4 regions of the Sporosarcina sp. Y838 genome follow, and region 3 is predicted to be linked to each of the others. Evidence: riboswitches for the same ligand, from Rfam matches in the RefSeq annotation. Region 3 holds a riboswitch; each other region holds the start of a gene.
The links. A riboswitch is a leader RNA that binds a small molecule or an ion and turns the genes downstream of it on or off. The one in region 3 is predicted to bind S-adenosylmethionine.
Positions count from the first base shown of each region.

Region 1 (5,495 bases), on a different contig from region 3:
TGTCAAGTAATTCCGCTACGCGTTTCTTGATTTCACTCTTGCTTTTGCCCGCAGCTTTCAATGAAAATGCGACATTATCTGCGACCGTTTTCGAGCTAATCAAGTGGAAGTGTTGAAAAATCATGCCAATCTTCACACGTTCTTTCTTAATCTCTCTCTTCGTCAATGAAGTCATTTCTTTTCCGTCGATGAAGATTTGCCCCGCCGTCGGTGCTTCCAACATGTTCAAGCAGCGCAACAATGTACTTTTTCCGGCGCCACTGTAGCCAATAATTCCGAAGATTTCACCTTGCTGAATGGTCAGGGTGACATCTTCAACGGCTTTCACGTCTTTATATTGTTTTGTCACATTGACGATTTCAATCATTTAATTCACTCCTTTTCTGCTTGATAAGGTGGTAGCACATAACCCGCTGCATTTTCTTTCGTGTATTCATAGAATTCGTCGGAATGATACGCTGCCTTCAATGCTTTGGCAAACGGCTTATCTTCGTCTTCTTTTCGTATCGTCAAGTAAATCAAGTAATCTTCAGATGTTTTCTCCACATCGACCGCTTCAGTTAATTTCAAACCTGATGCCAGAGCGAAGTTCCCATTGACGAATGCGAAGTCAGCATCACCGAGTGACCTAGGTGTTTGCGCCGCATCCAGTGGTTGGATTTTCAAGTTGTATTTATTGGTTTCCACGTCTTTTTCGGAAGCTGTTATCGGATTAACATCCTCAGAGATTGTGATCCAGCCGTAGTCTTCCATCATGTTCAAAGATCTTGCCAGGTTTGTTGGGTCGTTTGGCAACGTCACCGTCATGCCTTCTTTTACATCCTCAAGAGCTGTATGTTGGTCCGAATAAAGTGCAATTGGAGCAGTCGGAACGCCATATGCAGGTACGAGGTCCATGTCATGGGATTCATTGAAATTCACTAAATAGTTTCGATTTTGGAATAAGTTCGCGTCGATATTTCCTTCATTTAGCGCATTGTTCGGCTGGATATAATCATTGAACTCGACAATCTCAACCTCGAAGCCGTCTTTTTCAAGTATAGGAATAATCCCTTCCTTCAATTGATCACTATAAGGACCCGCTGTTGCGCCGATCTTAATCTTCTTTTCATCATCCGCAGATGCAGACCCGCACCCCGCCAATACCAGTACACTAATTGCAATTAGCAATAAATTTCTAAACACTTTTTTCATCTTCTATTCCCCCTAAATTTCTAATTTATATACAAAAAAGGCCTCCAGCAATTCGCAATATTGTCTTTGAACAATATCGTGAAAGTCAAGAGGCCTCCGGTTGTCCGGTCAGCTTCACTTCTTATTTTCAGTTTTCAGTACTGGGAACCGTTTTTTCTCAGTTCGATCGATTTGAACGATTTGTCCTTCATGGATGGTAATGTGTACCTCTCCAAAATCCAAACCTTTCAGCGCCTGCGTAATCGCATCGATTTTAACTACATCATTCACTTTCAAAACCATTGCGCATCCTCCTTTTTTTCTGAGTGACGGTCACAACGTCTAATCTGATGATTGGCAATCAATTACGCCTCGGCGTAATTGCGTCCAGATTTTGAATCGAGCTTGCTCGATTAACTCCTTTCAAAATCTGTGACATCCGCCGGAGGCTTTATCAGGGAGGAATTGAACTTCATTCCTCCTCGTTCAGCGGGCGGTTGGACACCCATTGAACAGGATAACAAAACCACATTCATCTCCCACCTATAGAGGTGAGAGTCTTCTGCTGAAAAAAGATAAAAAAGCGGCCTCTTGTGAACTAAGAGGTCGCCGCAACACGTAGTTTGTAGGCAAAACCTCTCATCTGTCAGATGACGAACGACATCTGCTGGAATTGGCACCGTTTGAATGAATTCAATGGTTGCTGAGGCGTCAAAGGGCCAGTCCCTCTGCCTCTCTTTATAAGAGTTTTGTTTATGTAATTGATATTCATAATAATCCATCTATTCCGATGTGTCAACTATACTTTAAAACTATTTACTTTTTAAGTGACGCCTCTACCAATTTCCCATTCCAATTCTCGCGAATGAAGGGCGCTCTTCCCGACTCTTCTTTGAAGACTTTATATTTTTCTGGGTTCTTTTGATAATAGTCTTGATGATAGTCCTCGGCAGGATAAAAGATTGTGGCTTGAACGATTTCAGTAACAATTGGTTTTTCAAAGCGACCACTTTGGATTAACGCCTCTTTTGAGCGTTCCGCAACTTGTCGCTGTTCCTCATGATGGTAAATAATCGCCGTGCGGTAAGAAGTTCCACGACTGCCAAACTGACCATCTGCATCCGTCGGGTCAATTTGCTGCCAATAGAGGTCTACTAGTTTTTCATATGAAAAGACAGTCGGATCGTATGTGATTTGAACCGCTTCCGTATGTCCCGTAACCCCCGCACGCACTTCCTCGTACGTCGGATTTTCAGTGACGCCTCCAATATAACCGGAAACTACTTTTTCAATACCGGGTTGCGTATCAAACGGCTGCACCATACACCAAAAACACCCACCCGCAAATGTTGCCAATTCAATTTTTTTCTGAGTCATCATAATCCCCCTCTTCGTTATAATAAACGCCCCTGCCATATAAAAACGACCCCTTCCTAAAAGAAGAGGTCGCCGCATAACAAATATCGCGTGCAAAACCTCTCATCTGTCAGATTCATAATAAATCTGTTGAAATTGGCACCGTTTGAACACTGTTCAATGGTTGCCGAGGCTTCACAGGGTCAATCCCTCCGCCTCTCTTTATAAGAGTTTTAGCTATGTAATTGATATTCATACTAGTCTATCCATTTAGATAAGTCAATGTCTGAAAATATAATTTTGTGATTTTTTACTATATTGAGTAAGATATACGATGTTTGAATGTTTTATTGGTTGTGAGGAAAGAACTAGATCCGTTCAGTTTCGATAATGCTTTTAAGTTGGTGAGTAAGTGAGTGAAATAGGTGCTCTTGGCACTTTCGGATTACAGAAAATTATCCGATTTAAATTTGGTAGGGTTTCTTTGTTACTTCTTAACGGTTTTTCTGGATAGCGTTTTGTGTGACTTAGTGACTGTCGGTGCGTCGGTTTTGTGGGGTGTGGATATCGGCGGTTGGAAACCATATTTGGGCGGTCCCCACATGATTCAGAGATGGGCGTGTGTAGGAATATAATCCGTCGGCTACCAAAACGGCTGCCTTGGAAATACTCATCTCTCTGGGGGCACTTGAATCGAATGTTTTGTTAAATATTCCTTTTTAAAGTTGGGATAGTGAGATTTCCACAAGGTATGCACGAAATACAAAAAGGGCAGCGCGGCTATTGGCAATAGGAATAATAAGAACCAATATGGACTTTCTGTAATTCCTAGGATTGCGCCGCCTATGATTCCAAACAGAATATAAAGAATAGAACCATAACAAAGGCTTGCGTAGACAAGCAAAAAAACGATATTCATATAAACTAATACATACATGGTCATCTTATTCCTTTTACCTTCTACCTGTTGACTTAACTTCCAGTTCGCCTTGATTTCCGAAGCGGACTGTTTCAATACTTCTCTTATATTTATCATTATTTTTTTCATTTATTCGAGACCTCCATTACTTCTCCGCATACAAAAGCTGTAGCACTTTTCTTATTTCTCCAATTCGTATGTTGCGTTATCAATTTTCATGATTTTATTTTCCTGGGTCAACAATTTAAGAACTTTTTCCCCTTCTGGTGTTAGTGGTAGGGTAAATGGGATCGCATGGTTTGGCTGAATAACACCTGCATATCGCTCAGGTAGGAGTATCTCTTCACGATTGAATATATATTCTACTGTTCCTTCCGTCTCCACGCCCAACGTGTATTCTAACGTAATATCTTTGATTCCCTTTTCTAACCGGTTAATGCCTAAGAATAACATGACACTCCCACCAGCCTTTGTTTTTACAAGGTCAAGTGCGTGAATACTAAAGTCGTCCGCAACGCCAATAGTTGGATTAGCTTCTACAAGACCCGACAATTCTTGATATACCCCATCTTCCAATGTGACACCATTTTCCTCGTCTACTTTTAATACTTGCAACGAAAGCGCTTGTGGCTCTTTATTCTTTTTCACGTTTTCTTCATCCGTTGTCTTCTGTTGCTTGTCATCGGAGGCATTGCACCCCATTAATAGTATTGCGACGAATAAAATTCCAAGTAACTTCTTCATTTTCAAACTCCCCAATCTTGAATTAACAGTACTGTCGACTATGTATATATTTACTATAAAAACAGAGTTCCATATTGCAGATACGCATTTGTATCTCCAACCTTCCTATCATTTAGCTACTGATTCGGTTCTATGGGCGGTTGCAATCGATATTTGGGCGGTACACCGCGTACTTCGAGCGGTCGCACGCGATTTATGGGCGGTACACTGTGAGCTTCAATTACTTTTCGTTGTATAAGCTACCTTGTTCATTAAAATTAAAGCTTTTACACTATCTTTTTCCATCTAGCAATCCCAATTTATTTTAAATGCCCAATTGCCAGTTGGTTAACTGAATATATGTAATCCGTCAATCTACCACTTACTGCCTTCTTTATAAAACAACATCAAACGGTTATTTTGTATCTAATTTCTGATGGAATGATTGACTTTGTATTCAGCGTTTGCGACATATCGAAAATATCATTTTCCGAAAACTCGGGAATCATATCTTCACTTCCTACTTTCACTTTTTTAAGATTCGTCTTGTCTTTCATTCAGTGGTAAACCAAACTCTGGATAAACCTGCTTTACACTATCTATATTTTTAACAATATAAAAATACCTATGGATATAAACAGAGAAATAGGCAGTGATAATCGATAGTAGAGAAATTAGAACTACGATAATAAGCATTATTGTAGATTCACCGTAGACAGTTGATAAGATAATCTGACCTATTACATATCCCATTCCTGCAACTGAAATCCAGCGGACATTGATGTTCTTTTTTTGTTGTAATTCATGATACGTTCCCGTATAAAGCGCTTTTACATTTAGCCAGTTAACGATCAAAAGTAAACCGACAAGTAGAAACAGTCCTATAATAAAAGGTGCTTTTCCCTCCACTCCAACATGGTAATACAGCAATTTCTGCACTGATAAAAAATAGACATACGTATTAACGACCCCATATACACCAAAAAAGAGATAATAGGACTTCTCAAATTTGTATGGGGCGAATAAATAAAGCAATGCCCAAATTTGTAGGATTACTACCGGTACAATTGCCGCCATAAAGTAAGTGAATGAAAATGGCACACCTAAAATTGGAATCATACCAATTACATATAATAATATTAAGAAAAATGCGATGACGTTTGATCTATTTTCTTTAGGTGTTTGGAATTTCAAATAAGATAACGCAATCTTATCAATTTTTTTCTTTTCGATTTTAGGTTCTCTCCTATCCTTTAAACCAAGAAACATTATCGTCAATGTTTCTTACAACTTTTTTGATAGCATCTGTTTCTCCGTCGTTATG
Region 1 is NZ_JBXCJD010000002.1:135,038-140,532, forward strand. Features, by position in the region: gene AC1TO4_RS03410 (methionine ABC transporter ATP-binding protein) at 1-367, opposite strand, end outside; gene AC1TO4_RS03415 (MetQ/NlpA family ABC transporter substrate-binding protein) at 373-1,194, opposite strand; gene AC1TO4_RS03420 (YezD family protein) at 1,309-1,476, opposite strand; SAM riboswitch class I at 1,810-1,920, opposite strand; gene msrA (peptide-methionine (S)-S-oxide reductase MsrA) at 1,990-2,550, opposite strand; SAM riboswitch class I at 2,650-2,760, opposite strand; gene AC1TO4_RS03430 (hypothetical protein) at 3,200-3,577, opposite strand; gene AC1TO4_RS03435 (hypothetical protein) at 3,629-4,192, opposite strand; gene AC1TO4_RS03440 (hypothetical protein) at 4,233-4,430, shown strand; gene AC1TO4_RS03445 (hypothetical protein) at 4,706-5,449, opposite strand.
Region 1: linked by a shared signal. The riboswitch ahead of msrA (peptide-methionine (S)-S-oxide reductase MsrA) and the one ahead of cysC (adenylyl-sulfate kinase) in region 3 are both predicted to bind S-adenosylmethionine.

Region 2 (5,495 bases), on a different contig from region 3:
AAATCCCTCTGATTCGTCGTACTCGATCAGCAGGTAACAAGTTTTTCACTGTACGGATAATTGGTACTCCACCCGCTGTAGTTGCTTCATAACCGACCTGAACGCCCCGGAATTCCGCATGCTTCAATAATGCCGGACCATGTGTCGCGAACATTTTCTTATTTGCCGTTATAATGTTTTTGCCCTTTTCGATTGCATCTGAAAGATACGTATAAGCAGGTTCCTCACCAACAATTGCCTCAAAGATGAAATCAATGTCCGGGTTCATCAGTATGTCCTGGATGTCTCCCGTCACTTTTATCCCGGGTGTTGCTAGACGTACTTTCGCTATATCGCGAACAAGGATGGCAACTATATCGATTTCACAGCCTGTTTGTTGCTTAATCTCATTCTTTCTTTCATTCAAAATTCTGTAAATCCCTTCACCTACAGTGCCGAAGCCGAGTAGAGCAACCTTGATTGACGGCATTTCGCCACCTCCATGGACTGCTTAATAACAAGTCCCCATTTTTCAAATTCTCTTAAATGGCTATAGGGCGTAACAAACTAAGAGGATTGTCATAGCCATCCTTCTTCCAAAAATTATACTGTTACAGCTACTGCTGCTTCAATAGCCTGCGCTAAATCTGCAATAATGTCTTCTGCTGATTCAAGACCGACCGATAGTCTAATTAGTTCCTCGGTAACGCCTGACTTTTTCAAATCTTCAGGGCCAAGCTGCTGGTGCGTCGTTGAAGCAGGATGGATGATCAAGGATTTTGCATCGCCAACGTTAGCTACGTGCGACCAGATTTTAACGTTGTCAATTACGTTTCGACCAGCCTCACGCCCGCCTTTGATACCGAAAACGATAATGGAGCCGAAGCCGTTTTTCAAGTACTTTTTCGCAAGGTCATATGATGGGTGATCTTCGTTCCCAGTATACGTTACCCATTCAACAGATGGATGCTGTTTCAAGAATTCTGCCACTTTGATAGCATTTTCATTATGTCTTGTCACACGCAGATGCAATGTTTCAAGTCCTTGTAAGAAGTTAAAGGCACTATCCGGATCCAGGCAAGGTCCAAAGTCTCGCAACAATTGCACACGTAGCTTAGTGGCAAACGCCGCGCCTGCAGTGTCAATTCCATAACGAAGGCCATGGTAAGATTCATCCGGCTCAGTAAAGCCTGGGAACCGTCCTTGTGTCCAATCAAACGTACCCGCATCAACAGCAACTCCACCGATTGTTGTACCATGTCCGCCAATCCATTTCGTTGCAGAGTGGATCACGACATCTGCACCAAATTCGATTGGATTTGAACCGTATGGAGATGCAAATGTACTGTCTATAAGAAGTGGTAGACCGTTTTCATGTGCAATGTCCGCAACCGCTTCAATATCAAGCACATGTAAACTTGGATTACCAATTGTTTCTGCAAATAAAGCTTTTGTTTTATCTGTAATCGCTGCGCGGAAGTTTTCAGGATCCGTTACATCGACAAATTTTACATTGATGCCGTAACGCGGAAGCGTATTGGCAAATAAATTATACGTACCACCATACAAATTGCTTGCCGCGACAATTTCATCACCTGCGCCTGCGACATTTAAGATTGAAAATGCAATAGCCGCCATTCCTGAAGATAACGCAACTGCCGCCGTTCCTCCTTCAAGAAGTGCAATACGTTCTTCAAAAACAGCAACGGTTGGATTTGTAATACGCGTATAGATGTTGCCTGCTTCTTGCAGTCCAAACAATTTTTGAGCATGTTCTGTATCACGAAATACGAATGATGAAGTTCTATGAATTGGAACTGCACGAGAACCTGTTACAGGATCGGGTTTTTGTCCACCATGTAGAAGAAGTGTTTCGGGTTTAAGTTTTGTCAAAGTCATTACCTCCAAAGTTTTTTAGATGGAATTGATTGTGATCTGCGGAGACGCTGGGGTATTTTGGAAATAAAAAATAACCCCCTTCGCTTAAGAAGAGGGTTACGCTTTCGCTTTTTCCTCCCCTTATCTTTCAGATCCATCGAACCGATCTGTAGGAAGTAGCACCTTTACAAGCTGGTCGCTTGTCGGTTGCCGGGCATCGCAGGGCCTATTCCCTCCGCCGCTCTTGATAAGAGTTTGTATCATTCAGTTTTCCATCTTGTGACATAGTATAGTAGATAGCGCGAGACAAAGTCAAGAGATTATTAAATAATTTTTCTGAACCTTGCGTTTACCTCTAATGTTACAATTAATTTACCAATGTTTTGGAGGAATGGTTATGTGGTTATGGATTACAAGTGTACTAGTTTCGGGATATGCCATCGGTTGCTTACATGGATCGGTTGTCGCACAGATAATTTCGGGCGTTAACCTAAAAGAAACCGGGGTGAAAAATGCCGGTGCTTCGAATGCCACAATCGTTCTCGGGAAAAAATTCGGCGCACTGGTTGCTGCAATCGATATCGGTAAAGGTGCAGTAGCTGTCCTATTTGTGAGATATTTCGCAGAGAATGCAGGACTTCCAGGAGAAATTGTAGCTTTACTATTATTCCTCGCGGGTACTGCAACCGTGATTGGGCACAACTTCCCGTTTTATATGAAGTTCAACGGCGGCAAAGGAACCGCCACGATTATTGGCGTGCTGCTCGCCATCGACTGGAAGGTTGGACTCGTTGGTTTTGCATTATTTGTCATCGTGGCGCTAGTAACAGACTTTCTCGTGTTTGGCGTGCTGATGCTGTACGTGACGCTCATCGCGATGGCAGTTTGGGCAGAAGGATACGGGCCCATTATAGCGGCAGTATTATTATTCGGCATCGCAATTTGGAAACATATCGAGAACTTCCGTCGGATGAAAAACCGTAGCGAGAAACAGGTTTCTACAGTTTTTAAAAAGAAAACATCTAAAAACTAAGGATTTTCCAACAATTAGGAAACAGAGGCGAATACACACCTCTACCCATTTGTATCATTCGTTTTCTTTAAACACTTTCTTTACAACAGCAATAATGAAATCTACATCTTCGTCAGTGCAGGACAATGGCGGACTGAGTGCTAAAATATTATTAAAACCAGCTACCGTATCTCCATTTCTTCCGATAATAAGTCCATTTGCCTTGCATTCCCCGATAATTTTGGCGACACGTGCATTGGAAGCAGGTTCTTTCGTTATCTTGTCTTCAACTAGTTCAATTCCTAAGAGGAAGCCGAGGCCGCGGATATCACCAACAAACGTGTGCTGCTTTAGGCTTGCCAACTCTTTTTGAAGACGTTCACCAAGCTCGGCAGATCGTGCAATAAGGCTTTCGTTCTCAATAATTTCGAGATTCTTCAATGCCACGGCACAAGCTGCAGGATTCCCTCCAAAAGTATTGATATGACGGAAGTGGCTATTCTCTTCACCTGTGTCAAACTTTTCGTAAATATCTTTTCGCACAGCTGTAACTGATAACGGTAAGTAGGCGCTTGTCAGCCCTTTCGCCATCGTAATGATGTCCGGCTTTACGTTAAAGTGCTGATGGCCAAATGCTTTCCCGGTTCGTCCGAATCCACAGATAACCTCATCAATGATTAGAAGGACACCGTGGCGATTACAGATTTCTTGAACTTTTTCCAAGTAAATCGGATGTGGGATCAAGACTCCGCCACCAGTAATAAGAGGCTCCATAATAATCCCGGCAATTGTTTCTTTCTGCTCCCAAATAACTTTTTCTTCAAACTCTAGCGCACGTTGTATGTTATATTCTTCAACTGATTGATTTGCCGGCCTGCGGTAATTATCAGGTGGTGCAATATGCAGAAACCCTGGAACGAGCTGTTCATATTTATATTTCCGTAGAGCTTGACCAGTGGCTGAGAGCGCACCCATAGAACTACCATGGTAAGCCCGGTAACGTGAGATGAATTTGTAGCGTGACGGTTCCCCATTTTGTTGATGGTATTGGCGTGCAAGCTTGAATGCCACTTCGTTGGCATCAGATCCGCTATTCGAATAAAAAAATACATAATCTCCGCCTAGCATTTCATTCAACTTTTCAGCAAGCTCAATGGCAGGTTCATGGCTTTGGGTCATAGGTGCATAGGCCAGTTTTTTCATCTGTTCATACGCAGCTTTCGCGAGTTCCTCACGCCCGTATCCGACGTTCACACACCAGAGTCCAGACATTCCATCCAAGTAACGATTACCTTTATGATCGGTGATCCAAGCCCCTTTTCCGCTTTCAACGATCATCGGAGGATTCTTTTCATTGTAGGCGGAAATGTGATGCCATATATTTTGACGATCCTTTTCAACTAATGACGATGTATCCTTTATCACTTTTGTCATTTTCTAATCCCTCTTTCTCCATCAATAGTAGTAACAAATCAATTCCGATTACTTGGAAAATCGAATGCAACACCTTTTTTGATATCTGTAGTTTCTGGCCATCTTTCTGACACCGTTTTAATTTTCGTGAAGAAACGAACAGTATCCGGTCCGAACATATGACTTTCACCAAATTTTGAACGCTTCCAGCCTCCAAAGTTGTGATAGCCTACTGGAATCGGAATTGGTACATTGACACCTACCATGCCGACTTCGACCTTCTCCGTGAATTCGCGGGCTGCAGGACCATTCTGCGTAAAGATCGTGACTCCATTTCCAAATTCATGGCCGTTTACCAAATCAATCGCTTCACCCAGATTGTTTACACGAACTACTATCCTTGCCGGTCCAAACACTTCCTGCCGATAAACCTCCATATCCGGTGTAACGTTGTCCAATAAAGTCGCGCCTAAATAGTACCCATTGCTATTTAGGCCTGTGTCGGGATTACGGCCATCTACACAGAGTTTTGCTCCTTCTAGTAAGCTGTCTTCAATCGATTTGAGTACTGCTTCTTTGGATTGTTGTGTGATGACCGGCCCAAAGTCGGCTTGTTCATCGTCATACGAACCCACTCTCAACTCTTCTACTTTCTTTATTAACTTCTCGACAAATATGTCGGCCGTCTTTTTACCAACTGGCATCGCGACAGACAGGGCCATACAACGCTGAGAAGCCGCTCCATACGCAGCCCCAAGGAAAGAGTCAACTGCAAAATCGATATCAGCATCAGGCATGATGATCATATGGTTTTTCCCACCACCGAATGCGGCTACCCGTTTATGATGTCGACTGGCTTCCTCATAAATATATTCCGCCACTTTTGTGGAACCGACGAAACTGACTGCCATCACTTTTGGATGTGTGATTAACGCATCCACCGCTTCCTTATCACCATTCACCACACTCCATACCCCAGCAGGAAGCCCAGCCTTTTCCCAAAGCTCCGATATGAACAGTGCAGAATTTGGTACGCGCTCAGATGGTTTTAATACAACAGAGTTTCCGCATACAAGTGCCATTGTTGTCATCGCAACCGGTACCATTACCGGGAAATTGAAGGGTGAAATACATGTGACAACGCCAAGCGGCTGTTTAATGGAGAAGGAGTTAATGTTTCCGCCTACATCAGTTGAATGCTCGCCTTTTAATA
Region 2 is NZ_JBXCJD010000015.1:26,240-31,734, reverse strand. Features, by position in the region: gene AC1TO4_RS15245 (homoserine dehydrogenase) at 1-469, opposite strand, end outside; gene AC1TO4_RS15240 (O-acetylhomoserine aminocarboxypropyltransferase/cysteine synthase family protein) at 583-1,872, opposite strand; SAM riboswitch class I at 1,996-2,111, opposite strand; gene AC1TO4_RS15235 (glycerol-3-phosphate acyltransferase) at 2,255-2,890, shown strand; gene AC1TO4_RS15230 (aminotransferase) at 2,945-4,303, opposite strand; gene AC1TO4_RS15225 (CoA-acylating methylmalonate-semialdehyde dehydrogenase) at 4,342-5,495, opposite strand, start outside.
Region 2: linked by a shared signal. The riboswitch ahead of AC1TO4_RS15240 (O-acetylhomoserine aminocarboxypropyltransferase/cysteine synthase family protein) and the one ahead of cysC (adenylyl-sulfate kinase) in region 3 are both predicted to bind S-adenosylmethionine.

Region 3 (5,495 bases):
ATCTAACGATTTTTCCTTGGTGGAATGACTCATATTTAATTAATAATGAAATATAATTGAATTTTGTTTCAAACTGATTCATTATTAATATTAGACCGTCTTTTGGTGATCACTAGATTGAGGTTACTAATAAGAAATTAGTTCTACAAAGGATGTTTGTTCATGCAAGAAGACAATATTACGAGAATAAATTTAGATGGAAAAGAATTAATTCTTATTGGAACAGCCCACGTTTCAAAGCAAAGTGCAGATCAGGTAAAAGAAGTAATCGACAGAGAGAGACCTGATTCGGTTTGTATTGAATTGGATGAACAACGTTATCAATCTATCATGGAAGGAAGCAAGTGGAAGGAGACAGATATTTTTAAGGTAATAAAAGAAAAGAAAGCATCTTTACTTTTAATGAATCTGGCAATTTCCTCCTTTCAAAACCGTTTAGCAAAACAATTTAATATAAAGCCTGGGCAGGAAATGATTCAGGGGATTGAATCGGCAAATGAAGTTGGTGCAGAACTTGTGCTCGCCGATCGTAATATTCAAATAACGTTCTCCAGAATTTGGGGTAATATCGGTTTTATGGGGAAAAGCCAACTTCTCACGTCGGTCGTATATAGTATATTCAGCAAAGAAAGCATTTCAGAAGAAGACCTAGAAAAAATGAAATCAAAGGACACTTTAAATGCGGTATTAAACGATTTCACAGAAACTTTTCCGAAACTAAAGGAGCCTTTAATTGATGAACGTGATCAGTATTTAGCACAGAAAATTAAAGATGCACCGGGGAAAAAAGTAGTGGCTGTTTTAGGGGCGGCACATATTCCAGGGATTACCAAGGAAATTCATAATGAGCATGATTTACAAGCATTATCGCAAACGCCCGTCAAATCAAAACTACCTAAAATTATTGGGTGGGCAATTCCAGTGCTCCTTCTTTCTATAATTGCATATACTTTTATTTCAAATCCTTCCGCGGGTTTTGACCAAGCGCTAAGTTGGATATTGTGGACGGGTAGTCTTTCGGCAATTGGTGCGGCTGCGGCACTGGGACATCCACTAGCCATTTTGGCTGCCTTTGTTTCGGCTCCAATAACAACCCTACATCCTTTGATTGCAGCGGGGTGGGTATCCGGAATTGTTCAGGCATTTTTCCGTAGACCAAGCGTTGGCGATTTCGAAAGATTATCTGAAGATGTATTTTCGATTAAAGGTTTTTGGGCAAATAGGGTAACACGAGTCTTATTAGTTGTCGTCCTCACAAACCTAGGAGGTACATTAGGTACCTTTATAGGTGGGGCTGATGTCATACGTGTATTCTTTGAGAACTTTAAATGAAAAATAGATAGCTTTTTTGTTATCGACACAAGAAGGATATTTAAAACCAATTAAACCAATAGACTTTAATTTATTATCTGATAAGTCATTGACAATGTCTTTTTCATAATGTAATATTGGTCTCAACTTAATAGTTCATATCTTATCTAGAGAGGTTGAGGGACTGGCCCAATGAAACCTCGGCAACAGACTGTTTAGTACTGTGCCAATTCCATTAAACGAAAGTTTAGAAGATAAGAAGAGAAATTTTTTGTTCGATTAATTAACCTCTTCTTGCACTATTAAGAAGTGGTTTTTTATTTTCCACGTAATAGAATACATGCTAATTAGACAACTAAAGGCATCTTTTAATCGATTATTTGTATCGGTTTAAAAGTTGTCTTTTTTTGTAAACTAAATAGAGAAAATGGGGGAGAAAATAATGACAGAATCTACAAATATCGTTTGGCACGAATCAGAGGTAACAAAAGACAATCGCCAAGAAGCTAAGGGGCATAAAAGTGCAATTCTATGGTTTACAGGACTTTCAGGATCAGGAAAGTCGACGATTTCAGTAGCGTTAGAAACAGCGTTACATAAAAAAGGTATTCATACCTATCGGTTGGATGGGGATAATGTCCGGCATGGTTTAAATAAGAATTTAGGGTTTAGTCCAGATGACCGCACGGAAAATATTCGTAGAATCGGTGAAGTCTCAAAACTAATGATTGATGCAGGATTGTTCACGTTAACAGCGTTCATTTCTCCATACAAGGAAGATCGGGATACAGTGCGTGACCTCGTCGAACCAAATGAATTTATCGAGGTTTACGTGAAGGCTAGTTTAGAAACATGTGAAGAACGCGATACAAAGGGACTCTACAAGAAAGCCAGATTGGGAGAGTTGAAAAATTTCACAGGAATCGATGCTCCTTATGACGTACCTGTTGACCCAGAAATCACCATTGATACAAATAAGCTAAGCGTTGAAGAATCCGTTAAAGTCATCGTAAATTATTTAAACGAAAATAAATATATCTGAAAAAACCAATAGACATGTAACTTCTTGGAGTTGTAGGAATAGAATACCTTTAAACCGACTTGACACATAGGAATAATAAAGATATTGTTAATTTCAATCATAAATAGAACGGGAATTCTAATTGAACGTAAAATTCCGAACATATGAACAATAGATGGCTTTAACCATTGAATGGTTAACTTCGTCTTAAAAAGAGAAGTTAGATCATTAATTTTATGAGGGGAGAAGTTTCTATGGTGAAACTGACGTATGACACATGGTTTAAGCCTATTGAAACGTTTAACATTGACGACGAATCAAAGGGTGCTTTAAATGTTTTGAGATGGGCTTATGACGAATATGATGCTGATCTTGTCTATGCATGTAGCTTTGGTGTAGAAGGAATTGTGATGCTTGATTTGATTTCGAAAACAAAACCAACTGCAAAAGTGGTGTTTTTGGATACAGGGCTTCATTTTCAAGAAACGTATACTCTCATCGATGACATCAAAACGCGTTATCCACAGCTCGATATAGAAATGAAAAAGCCAGCCTTAACGGTTGAAGAACAGGCTGATGCGCATGGAGAAAAACTATGGGAAAGACAACCAGACCGTTGTTGCCATATGAGGAAAGTTGTTCCACTTCGAGAGGCACTAAGCAATGCGACTGCTTGGTTATCTGGGCTTCGACGAGAACAATCACCGTCTAGAAGTCTAACCGAATTTGTGAATAAAGATGAAACGTTCCAATCAGTTAAAGTTTGCCCATTGATCCATTGGACGTGGACCGATATTTGGGATTATGTTGATAAATATAAATTGCCCTATAATCCCCTTCATGATCAAGGATTTCCTAGTATCGGTTGCGTACCCTGTACGTCGCCAAGTGATACAACGTCAGGCTCAAGGTCTGGCCGGTGGGCAAATCAAATGAAAACAGAGTGTGGATTACACCAAAAAATCAACTTAAATGGAGGAAATTAATATGAGCTTAAGTCAACCGCACGGTGGTACATTAATTAATCGCTGGAATCCCGATTTTCAATTGGAAGGGTTAACTGAAACAGTTGAATTAGATGAGATTGCTAGCAGTGATCTAGACTTGATTGGTACTGGGGCGTATAGCCCTATAAGTGGATTCCTAACTGAAGCAGACTACAATTCTGTTGTCCATACGATGAGGTTAACAACGGGTGAGCCTTGGACCATTCCAATTACATTGCCTACGACAGAAAAGAATGCGGAAAAAATTACGATTGGCAACTTTGTGAAATTAGTGAGAGACGAAATCGTTTACGGTGTACTCGAAGTAACTGATATTTTCACGCCCGATAAGGAAGTAGAGGCTGAATTGGTCTATCAAACGACGGACCGTGAGCATCCAGGTGTGAAGAAGTTGTTTGAACGTCCGAATGTCTATCTTGGTGGAACGATAACGCTGATTCAACGGAGACCATTGAATGAGTTTTCGGAATATCTGTTTGACCCGATTGAAACAAGACAAAAGTTCCAAGATCTTGGCTGGAAAACAGTTGTTGGTTTCCAAACAAGAAATCCGGTTCACAGAGCACATGAATATATTCAAAAGACAGCTTTGGAGATTGTAGATGGTTTATTTTTAAACCCGCTTGTTGGTGAAACGAAATCCGATGATATTCCGGCAGATGTGCGCTTGGAAAGCTATGAAGTTTTACTAGAAAACTATTATGCGAAAGAGCATGTGTTTTTAGGTGTATTTACAGCGGCAATGCGTTATGCCGGACCAAGGGAAGCCGTTTTCCATGCGATGGTACGCAAGAATTTCGGTTGTACACACTTCATAGTCGGCCGTGATCATGCGGGGGTTGGTAATTATTACGGTACGTATGATGCTCAGAAAATCTTTAGTAATTTTACGCTAGGGGAACTTGGGATTACGTTATTGTTTTTTGAACATAGCTTTTATTGCAGTAAATGCGACAGTATGGCAACACCTAAAACATGTCCGCATGATGCCAGTCACCATGTAATCTTGTCTGGTACGAAAGTGAGAGAAATGCTCCGAAATGGAGAGAAGCTGCCAACGACATTTAGTAGACCCGAAGTGATCGATGTATTAATTGCAGGAATGCAAAAAGAAAAGATTCATTCATAACGTCAATCTTATTTTAGAACTAAGCGGTGAGAGGAGAGATAAGAATGGGAAAAGTATTTATAGTAGGAGCTGGACCTGGAGATGTTGATTTAATCACCGTTAAAGGGCTGAAATGTATTCAACAAGCTGATGTTATCTTGTACGATCGCTTAATAAATAAAGAGCTTCTTACTTATGCAAAACCGGGAGCGGACTTAATATATTGCGGGAAATTACCAAACTACCATGCAATGATCCAGGAAACGATTAATCACTTTTTAGTAAAATATGCGAAGCAAGGAAAAATCGTCACACGATTAAAGGGTGGAGATCCGTTCGTGTTCGGCAGAGGTGCTGAAGAAGCAGAAGTTCTTGCGGACAACGGAATCCCCTTTGAAGTGGTTCCTGGGATTACTGCTGGGATTGCAGCACCTGCTTATGCGGGTATCCCAGTGACACATCGCGAGTTAAGTTCGAGTTTTGCAATTGTAACAGGTCATATGCGTGCTGGAAAGAGCGACTCGATTCACTGGGAAAGTCTTGCGGTCGGAATTGATACCCTTGCGATTTATATGGGTGTCGGAAACTTACCTTATATTTGTGAGCAACTAACAAAGTACGGTCGACCTGAAAGTACGCCAGTGGCTCTTATTCATTGGGGAACAACAGAAGCGCAATATACGATTACGGGTACACTCTCTACAATCGTCGAGATTGCTAGACAGTCTGAAATTGAAAATCCAAGCATGATTATTGTCGGCGAAGTAGTGAAGCTGCGTGAGAAGATTCAGTGGTTCGAACAAACCGGATTGAACCAAAAAATGATTCAAGAAGTATCTGCATACTAACAATTCAAGTAGGGGGGATTAGCATGCAGGCAGTCTTATATGTTGCCCACGGTAGTCGGATTAAAGCAGGTGTCGAAGAAGCCATTCAGTTTATACAGAGCAGTCAAGCAATGATTGATGTTCCGATTCAGGAAATTTGTTTTTTAGAGCTTGCGGTTCCAAGCGTGGATGAAGGTATTACGAATTGTGTGGAACGTGGA
Region 3 is NZ_JBXCJD010000006.1:13,068-18,562, reverse strand. Features, by position in the region: gene AC1TO4_RS09915 (TraB/GumN family protein) at 163-1,332, shown strand; SAM riboswitch class I at 1,472-1,572, shown strand; gene cysC (adenylyl-sulfate kinase) at 1,754-2,353, shown strand; gene AC1TO4_RS09905 (phosphoadenylyl-sulfate reductase) at 2,587-3,318, shown strand; gene sat (sulfate adenylyltransferase) at 3,320-4,468, shown strand; gene cobA (uroporphyrinogen-III C-methyltransferase) at 4,513-5,295, shown strand; gene AC1TO4_RS09890 (sirohydrochlorin chelatase) at 5,319-5,495, shown strand, end outside.

Region 4 (5,495 bases), on a different contig from region 3:
GACCTTGGAAATCATTACAAGAAGGCCGCGCGGAGGTACGTTTGTAAATGATAGGGTCGGAAGTAATCCGTTTAAGGTAATGCTCGCCTTATCTATTAACAATGTTCCTGCAATCATCGAAGCGCGCATGGCGTTAGAGTTGGGGCTCGTTACGATTGCTGCCGAAAAGATATCGGATGAGCAACTTGAAAAGATCAAAGAAACAATTGATAGTATTCAAGAAAATACAGATAGTAATTATGGTCGTTTGGATAAGGAATTCCACAGATTGATTGCACAAAGCGCCGATAATCCAGTTGTCGAAGGAATGATAGATTCACTGCTCATCACGCACGAGAAAACAGATAGCTTAATCACCTATCGAGAGCCTGATATTACGATTGAGCATCACTTAGCAATCTATGAAGCGTTGAAAAAAAGGGATCCTTTTGAGTCATTCAAGCAGATGTATACACATTTAAGTTATGTGAGAAAGAAAATAATGGCAGACTATGAGGGGAAACAGTAGCTAGGAAAAGTTGTACACCCTAGCTTTTTTGTTTGCCTAACTTGTCTAAGGAAAAAGACATAATTAAAATCTTTTGTATATTCTGTATTGACATTCTATTTAAAGGCCTGTATTGTACTGGTTAACAACTAAATACGTAACTTTCTTATCCAGAGAGGTGTAGGGACTGGCCCGATGATACCTCAGCAACAGACTTTTTAAGTACTGTGCTAATTCCAGAAGCGTAAGTGTAATGCTTACTGCTTGGAGATGAGAAGAGCAAATAGCGAATTCGCCAAAACCTCTTCTATAAATTTAGAAGGGGTTTTTTGTTCTTTCTGGAGACCAAAGTTACCTTCAAAAAATGAAGGGAGAATTATTATGTTTTTGAAAAATTCATCAATTAAATTGAGTTATCAACAAACTTAGATAAAGTGCCCTCAAAAGACTCAGTCGTTTTTAACATCGTTCCGAAGCCAGAAAAAGCATCCGGATTTCCAGTCCGCTCATACGCGCGACTGCCGAAAGAGAAGGGAAATAACCCGCTCATACGCGGTACTGTCGTTAGAAAATAAATAAAGCCCGCTCATACGCGGAACTGTCGTAAGAAAAGGAAAATAACCCGCTCATACGCGATACTGCCGTAAGAAAAGAAAAAAGAGCCCGCTCATACGCGATACTGCCGAAAGAATAGAAAAAGAGTTCGCCCATTCGCGTCCTGTTCGGATAAAATCAAAATCCACTAAAAAACAGAAAGAAGGAATTTACTATGACAAATCAAGCGACAACACTAACGAAAGCACCATTCAGAGCGGACCACGTTGGAAGTTTACTACGACCGGATAACTTGCATAAAGCGCGCAAAGACTTTAAAGAAGGCACAGTTACTGCACAACAATTACGAGAAGTAGAAACACAGGAAATTAAACGGGTGGTTGATAAGCAAATTGAAGTTGGTTTGGAACTTGTAACAGATGGTGAATTTAGACGTACATGGTGGCATTTGGACTTCTTGGAGCATTTGAATGGAATTGAAGGATATGTGCCTGAGAAAGGTTACACATTTGACGGGATTGAAACTGAAAAATACGACGTTCGAAACACGGGTAAGATTTCATTTAACCCTAATCATCCATTCATTCAAGACTTTGTTGAATTCAATGAAATCGTTGGCGGACGTGCCGTTGCGAAACAAACAATCCCGAGCCCAAATCAACTCTTTAATATTGGAATCCGTGATGAAACGATTTACCCTGACATTGAAGAATTTGCAAACGATGTTATTCAAGCATACAAAGATGCTTTGAAAGCATTTTACGAAGCCGGTGTACGTTACTTGCAGTTGGATGATGTCTATATTGCCGGGCTATCTGCACCAAATATCCCGTTCAGTGACGGAGCTTATTCAAGAGAACAATTAATCGACTTGGCACTACGCGTCATTAATGGTGTGCTGGAAGATAAACCGGAAGATTTAGTCGTAACAACACACTTATGTCGTGGGAACTACCAATCGACGTGGGCATTTGAAGGAAGCTACGCACTGATTGCGCCAACGCTCCTTGCAAAAGAAAAAGTAGATGGCTTCTTCTTGGAATATGATGATGAACGTTCAGGAGACTTTAAACCATTGGATCATGTTCCAAATGGTGGAGCAAAAGTCGTGCTTGGTGTTGTTACATCGAAAAATGGACAAGTAGAAGACAAAGATGCGGTTATCGCGCGCATTCAAGAAGCGGCGCAATACGTGCCACTCGAACAGCTATGCTTGAGCCCGCAATGCGGATTTGCTTCAACGCATCACGGCAACAAATTGACAGAAGAACAGCAATGGGAGAAATTGAAATTCATTGTAGACGTAGCGAAGGAAGTCTGGAACTAAATTAAGTAAACCTGAACAAAGCTCATTTGCTTTGTTCAGGTTTTTTTTCATTCCACAGTAAATGGTACAGAAACAGATAACTCGTACAACGGCTCACCAAGCGGTAAAAATGTTTTCACAAGACGGTATTCGCCTGGAATCAGTGTCGCGCCGAGCGCGTCGACCGAAAAGTCTGGCGTGCTTTACTGCCGGCTGACAATACATTTCCATAGTCTTTGGAGGACGGATCCTTTAAGAACACAGCATCTGAATACTTAATGATAAATCAATGACCATCTTTATTTTTCTATATGTCAAAACTCACCCAATTGATAGTCGGATGAACTGGTATTTTGTACGACTGTCTTGATAATAGATGGTGATCCCAGGAAAGCATCTTCTTCAAGCGTAAGTGATAACCCTTCTTCGGATGCATGCATCTCTTGGTCAGGAACTGGGTAAGACAATGTAGAAATGGTAGATTCATTTCCGCAGGCGGTGAGAAGAGATATAAGGATAAGTACAATTGTTAGTTGTTTTTTCATAAAAGGGTACACCTCCACTTCTATCAAATCCCTTTGATTGTGGATAAACATTGATTGAAATCAAGTACTTGGTTGTGGATAAGTTGTAATAGTGAAAAAATACTATTTATGCACATGTGGATAGTTTATTACGTGAGAATGAAACTTCCCCCTCAGATTTCCGTATAACAAAGAAATGGGTGGTTTTGGTGAGAACAGATCTACGTGAACGGCAATTGGAACTGGCAATGAGACGGACGCAACGCAATCGGATCAAACGGCGGTTGGAAGGGGCTGAGTTGCAATTACCAGAAGCAATTGGAATGCGTGATAAATTCCACAAACAGCTGACAAAAGAACAACAGGATGTTGTGAAACTCGGAAAGTTTTCTTTCATGAATAAGATTAGTGAGTGGACGGGCACATGGGATGAAAAAATGGACAAGGAAATTTCAGAAGCTGCTGAGGCTGAATTGCAATACAATGAGGCTGAAAAAGTAGTGATAGATTTAGAGGCGGAAGCCAAACAACTGCGTGAAGACATGAAAAATCCAACTTTCTCTTATATAGATGAAGACTGGGCAGATTTTATGAAGGAAAAGGAGACATGGATTCGGCACAATGATTCCGTTGCACACAGTACACTGCAAAAAATTGCAGATGACCGGGTAAGGGTGCGTTCGCTGTGCCGCGAAATCAACGAAGCAAGCGACGCTGGTCAAAAAGCTAGCCTTGCACTTGATGCAGCACTGGATAAGCTTGGATCGGCGGAAGGTATGTCGGTTTGGGACACGTTTCTTGGCGGCGGTTTGATTGTATCAGCGCTCAAGTATTCCGAAATTAACAGTTCCGACGACCTCGTCCACCGCGCGCAACGTGCACTTCGCCATTATGAAACAGAATTGATGGACGTTCAGAATGCTGCGACTGAATCATTCATAGTAAATAAAAAGGATATTTTCACATTCACCGATCTGTTTTTTGATAATATATTTTCGGACTGGATGGTTCATTCACGCATTACGGATGCGAAAAGTAAGTTGAATGATGTGCTTCAAGAAGTGCGCAAAGTACAGGATCGGCTTGCGAGAAAATATGATGAATTGAATCATGAATTGGAACGATTGGATGTGCAGGAAACAGAAATTATCGAAGCTTGATAGATAATCCATGGTTGTTGAGGTAATTCGACAGACAATCATGGCAAACAAAAAATCCGTGAGAAAATCTCCTGATTCTTGAAGCAACGGGATGCAGGTAATGCATCCCACCACATAATGGAGCAAAATTCGAACACTCAATAGGTTTCATTCAAATGCCAAAAATTCAAGCCGATTGCCAAAAGGATCATGTGTGAAAAAGCGAGAACGGTCTTCGATTGGGGGCTCTTCGTTAATGATGTAACTAGCTTCTTCCAATCGCGATTTTAACTGATCAAGTGCATTCACTGTAAAACCGGGGTGCGCTTTTTTGGCTGGGATGAAGTCCTGCTGAATGCCGATGTGCACTTCGTGTGAACCAAACTGGAACCAGCAACCGCCGCGTGCCTTTAAGTTTTCCGGTTTTGGGATTTCCTGCATGCCAAGAAGGTGCCCATAAAACGTCCGAGCTGCATCCTCAGAACCGGGTGGCGCTGCAATTTGGATATGATCAATGCCTGTTAGAAACGAACTCATGATTCATCACTCCTTTGAACGTTGTACCTTCAGTATAGCCCTCATTCAACCGCGGCGCCATTCCTCATTTTGGACTACCAAGCATAAGTAATTCCTATTGACTTTATTGAAACCATTCAATTTTTCTTATCAGGATTAATTTCATAATTGCTTATTTACATTAAACACCGGTGACTAGGGCTTGAAAATCGTCATTTTCACTGGACTAATTTCGGCACTCTTTTCGGTTTCCTGTTGTGATTAATCGCCTGTCGCGTTCTTACACTATTCGAGTGAAAAAAGCAGTAGCTTTGAAAGAGAAGAATAGATGAGCTTCTATATAGAGTGTGAGTCCCCGAAGATGCAATTTCGGGCGCTCTAGCAAGATCATATTGAATTCGCTGCTTTACTCTATAAGAAAGTGACACTTCCTTAAAGTTAAAATAGAGACTTAATAATAGAAGTTTGAGCGGCCAAAATTGTATCTTTGGCCGCTACTCTCCAGGTAAGAAGCGATCTATTCTTTCGTACCGAAAAGCTTCAGCACTTCTTGTATCCGTGCCTTTGGAGAGCGACGGATGAACAAACACCATACGATTACCGAAAATAGTAATTAGGGATGCGACAAAGTCGCATCCCTAATTATCAAGACATTTCGATAATAGTGTAGAAGTTGTTCAATCCAAAGCGATCCAAAAGCATTTCTATAAATAGTGCCCAGTATTTGTTCAAGTTATTTACTGGTTATTTTTAGTTAATCAATAGACGTGATAAAATTTTTGATTATCAAATTATCTCATTAATCAAACGAATATCTTTACACCATATTGCATATAGTGTACTATGTAACTAATACACCGATACATTAAGGAGGAAAGCTTATGAAGCAGTGGAATGGGTTAGTGAAAAAAGAGTGGATAACGATGAAGTGGGCGTTACTCGTTAGTGCATTGTTCGGAACCCTTGTC
Region 4 is NZ_JBXCJD010000004.1:288,428-293,922, reverse strand. Features, by position in the region: gene AC1TO4_RS08020 (FadR/GntR family transcriptional regulator) at 1-508, shown strand, start outside; SAM riboswitch class I at 651-764, shown strand; gene AC1TO4_RS08015 (5-methyltetrahydropteroyltriglutamate--homocysteine S-methyltransferase) at 1,257-2,369, shown strand; gene AC1TO4_RS08010 (hypothetical protein) at 2,663-2,893, opposite strand; gene AC1TO4_RS08005 (hypothetical protein) at 3,082-4,032, shown strand; gene AC1TO4_RS08000 (VOC family protein) at 4,180-4,548, opposite strand; gene AC1TO4_RS07995 (hypothetical protein) at 5,409-5,495, shown strand, end outside.
Region 4: linked by a shared signal. The riboswitch ahead of AC1TO4_RS08015 (5-methyltetrahydropteroyltriglutamate--homocysteine S-methyltransferase) and the one ahead of cysC (adenylyl-sulfate kinase) in region 3 are both predicted to bind S-adenosylmethionine.